2 linked regions of the Pontimicrobium sp. SW4 genome follow. The protein of the gene in region 1 interacts with the protein of each later gene in a pairwise test. Links are inferred from orthologs where the notes say so. Each region holds a gene or a part of one and is shown on either strand. Other genes may lie near its edges. The genes, in order: gyrA and gyrB.

The links.
Region 2: the proteins of gyrA (region 1) and gyrB interact in binary tests that used the Escherichia coli proteins (3 or more experiments, as listed by UniProt). The link is inferred for Pontimicrobium sp. SW4 from one-to-one orthologs.

What each region holds. Positions count from the first base shown.
Region 1 is NZ_CP157199.1:1,621,004-1,624,450, forward strand. Bases 182-3,288 are described here. They hold gyrA (DNA gyrase subunit A), read right to left. Parts: upstream 2,958-3,288; coding sequence 405-2,957; downstream 182-404. Other genes in these bases: ABGB03_RS07635 (tetratricopeptide repeat protein), read right to left, coding at 182-377; ABGB03_RS07645 (ATP-dependent Clp protease ATP-binding subunit), read left to right, coding at 3,219-3,288. Also shown: more of ABGB03_RS07635, read right to left, coding at 1-181; more of ABGB03_RS07645, read left to right, coding at 3,289-3,447. UniProt on the Escherichia coli protein: A type II topoisomerase that negatively supercoils closed circular double-stranded (ds) DNA in an ATP-dependent manner to maintain chromosomes in an underwound state.
Region 2 is NZ_CP157199.1:2,314,395-2,317,638, reverse strand. The notes cover bases 288-3,191. They hold gyrB (DNA topoisomerase (ATP-hydrolyzing) subunit B), read left to right. Parts: upstream 288-716; coding sequence 717-2,666; downstream 2,667-3,191. Other genes in these bases: ABGB03_RS10820 (DUF6588 family protein), read left to right, coding at 2,832-3,191; ABGB03_RS10830 (dipeptide epimerase), read left to right, coding at 288-410. In the rest of the region: more of ABGB03_RS10830, read left to right, coding at 1-287; more of ABGB03_RS10820, read left to right, coding at 3,192-3,244. UniProt on the Escherichia coli protein: DNA gyrase negatively supercoils closed circular double-stranded DNA in an ATP-dependent manner to maintain chromosomes in an underwound state.

The sequences.
Region 1 (3,447 bases):
CCATAAGCCGCTGTCCCTTTTTCTACTAAAGCTAGTCCCATTTGATCTTTAATACTATTAGCTTGACTTGTATAAACTTTTTTTCCAGTTTTTGACTCTAAATCCGTTAGCATTTTAAAGCTTTCTAATGCACCATCTATGTCAGCATTACTACCAGCTCCATTTGCGTACAAAGCTTGTCCTTTTAATAAATAAAACTTTGCCTTTGTTTTGTCATCCATTGCAGACATTAATGATTCTGCTGCACTAATTGCAGCTTTTGCATCTGCATAGTTGCTACTTTTAATAGCTTTTTCGGCACTTTTAATTTCTTTCTTCTGTGCGAAAGAAAAAGAACCAATCATCAGAGCTAGTGCTAGTATAACCTGTTTTTTCATTTTTAATAGTTTAATTGTTAATGTATTTTATTCTTCTTCTTTGGTATTATCAAGAGTTGTGCCATCTTCATTTTGATTAGCGTTATCAACTGTTTCAGAAGTTATTACATTACCTTCTTCATCCAACTCAACTTCATCTTCATCATGCATTACCTTAGCCACAGCAGCAATAGAATCACTCCCTTTCAAGTTAATAAGTTTAACTCCTTGAGTTGCTCTACCCATAACTCTTAAATCTTGAACAGCCATTCTTATAGCAATTCCCGATTTATTGATTATCATCAAGTCATCTTCATCGCTTACATTCTTGATTGCTACTAAATTACCGGTTTTTTCTGTAATAGAAATGGTTTTTACACCTTTTCCTCCACGATTAGTAATTCTGTAATCTTCTAAACTAGAGCGTTTACCAAAACCATTTTCTGAAACAACAAGTATATCACTTTCCATATCATTAACGGCAATCATACCTATTACTTCATCTGTTTTTTCATCTTGAAGTCTAATACCACGAACACCTGAAGCGTTTCGTCCCATTGGTCGCGTTTTAGCTTCTTCAAATCTAATTGCTTTACCAGATTTTAGCGCTAGCATTACTTGGCTTTCACCAGTTGTAAGTTTAGCTTCTAGTAACTCATCATCTTCCTTAATCGTTATTGCATTAATCCCATTTGTTCTTGGTCGAGAATATTGCTCTAATGAGGTCTTCTTAACTTGTCCTTTTTTAGTCGCCATAATCACATAATGATTATTTATATAATCCTCATCTTTTAAATCTTGAGTACAGATAAACGCTTTAACTTTATCATCTTGCTCAATATTTATAAGATTTTGAATAGCCCTACCTTTTGAAGTCTTGCTTCCTTCTGGAATTTCATAAACACGCATCCAGAAGCATTTTCCTTTTTGAGTAAAGAACAACATATATTGATGGTTCGTTCCTACAAATAGGTGTTCTAAAAAGTCTTCATTACGCGTAGTAGAAGCCTTTTGACCAACTCCTCCTCTATTCTGCGTTTTATATTCAGTAAGTGATGTTCTTTTAATATAACCAGCGTGAGAAATAGTAATAACTACTTTCTCATTTGGTATCATATCTTCAATACTTAAATCTCCTCCAGCATATTCTATTACTGAACGACGTTCATCACCATATTTTTGCTTAACTTCAAGAAGCTCTTCTTTTATGATATTCATTCGACGTTCTTTCTTGTCAAGAATATCTTTTAAATCTTCAATAGTTTTCATTAATTCATCATACTCAGCTCTTAGTTTGTCTTGTTCTAAACCTGTAAGCTGGCGTAAACGCATCTCAACAATAGCTTTGGCTTGAATCTCGGTAAGCTCAAATCTATCAATTAACTTTTGTCTAGCTTCATCTGCGTTAGCTGATGCACGAATTAAAGCAATAACTTCATCAATATTATCCGAAGCTATAATAAGTCCTTCTAATATATGAGCACGTTCTTCAGCTTTTCTAAGTTCGTATTTTGTTCGTCGTACAACTACTTCGTGGCGATGCTCTACAAAATGATGAATCATATCTTTAAGATTCAACATTTCTGGTCGCCCATTTACAAGTGCAATATTATTTACACTGAATGATGATTGTAATGCAGTGTATTTATATAACTTATTTAGAACAATATTCGGTATAGCATCACGCTTTAAAACGTACACTACACGCATTCCATTTCTGTCAGATTCATCTCTAATAGTCGAAATACCTTCTAATTTTTTATCGTTAACAAGGTCAGCAGTCTTTTTAATCATATCTGCTTTGTTAACTTGATAAGGAATTTCAGTTACAATAATACTTTCACGTCCTTGAACTTCTTCTATTATTGCTTTTCCTCGCATTACTACACGACCACGACCAGTTTTAAAAGCTTCTCTAACACCGTCGTAACCATAAATGATTCCTCCTGTCGGAAAATCTGGTGCTTTTACATGTGTAATTAGCTCATCAATTTCTATATCGTTATTTTCAATATACGCTATTGTACCATCTACAACTTCAGATAAATTGTGAGGTGGCATGTTTGTAGCCATCCCAACCGCAATACCAGACGCTCCATTAACAAGAAGTCCAGGAATTCTAGTTGGAAGTACTGTTGGCTCTTGAAGTGTATCATCAAAATTCAACTTATGATCTACTGTTTCTTTGTCAATATCTGCCAACATGTCCTCAGATATCTTACGCATACGTGCTTCAGTATAACGCATTGCTGCAGGACTGTCACCATCTATAGAACCAAAGTTTCCTTGTCCATCAACAAGCATATAACGTAAGCTCCATTCTTGAGCCATACGTACCATAGTATCATACACCGATGTATCACCATGTGGATGATATTTACCAAGAACTTCACCAACTATTCTAGCTGATTTTTTATGCGCTGTATTAGATCTTACACCTAATTCATGCATACCATAAAGTACGCGTCTATGAACTGGCTTCAAACCATCTCTTACATCTGGTAGTGCACGTGACACAATGACTGACATTGAATAATCAATGTAAGCCGATTTCATTTCATCTTCAATATTTATTGGAATGAGTTTTTCTCCTTCTGCCATAAATAAAATTATTAGTTTTTGTAGGTTTTCAAATCGAGCTAATATAACAATTTTGTTAGTCCAAACACTATCTAAACAAGGCTTTTTTAAGACTTTTTATCAACAATATTTAGGATGATTTTAGTTAATAACTATAGGCAGATTTATTTTGATTTTTTAGACTTTTTATTGTCATTTACTCCAATAAAGTATAATTAAGGTATAGTTTTTGCCTTAATCAAGTAGATTTTATTATTTTTAATGCAGAAAGGAACCAAATTTATGGATGATAATTTTTCACCAAGAGTAAAAGATGTTATTGCTTATAGCAAGGAGGAAGCATTACGTTTAGGTCATGATTTTATTGGCACTGAACACTTAATGCTTGGTCTATTACGTGATGGAAATGGGAAAGCTATTGACATTTTAAGCGCTTTAGATATTGATTTAAATCACTTGAGACGGAAAGTAGAAATATTAAGTCCTGCTAACCCAAACATTACGACCGCAT
Region 2 (3,244 bases), 690 kb from region 1 along the record:
TTGAACAGCCTCTAAAAGCTGATGATTGGGAAGGTATGAAGCGTTTAAAAAAAGAATGTGTTTTGCCATTAATTGCTGATGAAAGTTGCCAACGTTTTGAAGATGTGCAAAAATGTGCCGAAGGATTTCATGGCATCAATATAAAACTTATGAAATGTGGTGGACTTACACCAGCTCTAAAAATGATAGAGAAGGCACGAGAACTTAATTTAAATGTCATGGCTGGTTGTATGGCAGAATCTACAGTTGGTATTTCAAATTTGGCGCAAATTGGTCCGCTTTTAGATTATATAGATGCCGATGGTGCTATGTTGCTAAAAAACGATACAGCAAAAGGTGTGAATTTGGATTATGGTAGAATTGTATATCCTAATGAAAATGGCTCAGGAATTATACTTTTTGATTGCTAAAAATCTGCTAAAATTTCTTGTAAAATTCAAATACATAAATCAAAAAAATCGTCTTAGAGCAATGTTTTTGATTTTTTAAAATTGAATTCATGTGAAAAATCGTTAAAATTCGTTTTAAGGTGCTTTTTAAGCATTTTAAGGCACTTTTACGTAATTAACAAATGTTGATAATTATGTGGTAAATGCAATAAAAACCTTAAAAAAGAGGTTTAATAATTGTATATTTGTATGTATTAGGAATGATACAATTTGTGTCATTTTTTTTATGGTATAAAATGAAAATTTAACTTATAGATATATAGTAATATGAGTCAAGAAAAGGAAGAGTTTAATAAGCATAATTATTCTGCTGATAGTATTCAAGCATTAGAAGGAATGGAGCATGTACGTATGCGTCCATCTATGTATATTGGAGATGTTGGTACAAGAGGTTTACATCATTTAGTTTATGAAGTTGTAGATAACTCCATTGATGAAGCTTTAGCTGGTCACTGTAATAATATTACTGTGATTATCAATGAAGACAATTCTATCACAACCGAAGATGATGGTCGTGGTATTCCTGTAGATCTTCATAAAAAAGAAGGTGTTTCTGCACTTGAGGTTGTAATGACAAAAATTGGAGCAGGAGGAAAGTTTGATAAAGATTCTTATAAGGTTTCTGGTGGATTGCATGGTGTTGGTGTAAGTTGTGTAAACGCTTTGTCTGAACACTTAAAGGCAACTGTTTTTAGAGAAGGTAAAGTTTACGAACAAGAATATGAACGTGGAAAAGCCATGTATCCTGTTAAGCAAGTTGGAGAGACAGATAAAAGAGGAACAACAGTAACCTTTAGACCTGACTCTACAATCTTTACGCAAACTTTAGAGTATAGTTATGATACCCTTGCTAGTCGTTTACGTGAATTAGCATATTTAAATAAAGGAATTACAATCCATTTAGTTGATAAAAGACATAAGAAAGATGATGGTGAATTTGAAGGTGAAACATTCCATTCTGAAGAAGGTCTTAAAGAATTTATCAAATTCCTAGACGGAAACAGAGAACCTTTAATGAAAGACGTTATCGCTTTTGAAGGTGAGAAAAATGGTGTTCCTGTGGAAGTTGCGATGATTTATAATACATCATACGCTGAGAATTTACATTCGTATGTAAACAACATTAACACACATGAAGGAGGTACACATCTTTCTGGTTTCCGTCGTGGCTTAACACATACACTTAAAAAGTATGCCGACGAATCTGGTATGCTAGATAAATTAAAGTTTGATATAGCTGGTGACGATTTTCGTGAAGGTTTAACTGCAATTATATCTGTAAAAGTTCAGGAACCTCAATTTGAAGGTCAAACAAAAACCAAGTTAGGAAACAGAGAAGTTTCTGCATCGGTTAGTCAAGCAGTTTCTGAAATGTTAACCGATTACTTAGAAGAACATCCAGATGATGCTAAGATTATAGTTCAAAAAGTTATACTAGCTGCTCAAGCACGTCATGCTGCTCAGAAAGCGCGTGAAATGGTACAACGTAAAACCGTGATGAGTATTGGTGGTTTGCCTGGAAAATTAAGTGATTGTTCAGAGCAAGACCCAGCAAAATGTGAAGTATTTTTGGTAGAGGGAGATTCGGCAGGTGGAACAGCAAAAGCTGGACGAGATAGAAATTTTCAAGCTATTTTACCATTGAGAGGTAAAATATTGAATGTAGAAAAGGCAATGTCTCATAAAGTGTTTGAAAATGAAGAAATCAAAAATATTTTTACCGCTCTTGGTGTAACTATTGGAACGGAAGAAGACAGTAAAGCTTTAAATCTTTCAAAATTACGTTATCATAAAGTAGTAATTATGTGTGATGCCGATATTGATGGTAGTCATATTGCTACATTGATTTTGACTTTCTTCTTTAGATATATGAAAGAATTGATTGAGAATGGTCATATCTATATCGCAACTCCACCGCTTTACTTAGTTAAAAGAGGTGCAAAAAGCAAATATGCTTGGAGTGATAAAGAACGTGATGAGATTGTTGCGGAATTTGGAGATGGTTCTAAAATTCAACGATATAAAGGTCTTGGAGAAATGAATGCTATCCAACTTTGGGATACTACTATGAACCCAGAATTTAGAACCATGCGTTTAGTACAAATAGATAATGGTATAGAAGCCGATCGCATTTTCTCAATGTTAATGGGAGACGATGTGCCACCACGTAGAGAATTTATCGAGAAAAATGCTATTTATGCAAATATAGATGCGTAAATAGTAATTAAAATTTTGTAAAACAGCCATATTATTTACTAAATAGTGTGGCTATTTTTTTGTTATAGGAATTATAAAAACATCGATAAAATGTTATTTTTTTTCGATAAAACGTTATTTTTTGAAATATTTTTCATATGTTTGATAAACCTAAATTTATTTAACATGAAAAAATTATCCCTCTTGTTTTCGCTTTTAATAGCGATGCATACGTCACATTCTCAAGAATTAGAGAGTTTGTTATTAGCATCTGAAGATGCAAGTAAATTAACTGAAAACTATATTAATCCAGTTATGAAAGGATTAATGTATAGTATTAATGGAGGTTGGGCTACAACTGGAAAAGTGCATAAAACTCTTGGATTTGACCTAACTATAAGCGCTAATGCTTCATTTGTTCCAGATGCCGATAAATTATTTTCATTTGTACCTAGTGATTATTCATATTTAACATTACCTAATGGCGAAACTTCCTTACCAACTGTTATGAGTGAAAATGATTTGGAGACAACGGTAGATGTTGAGATTGATAATGGTGATGGAACTTATAATGTAGCTAGTTTTGAAATGCCTGGTGG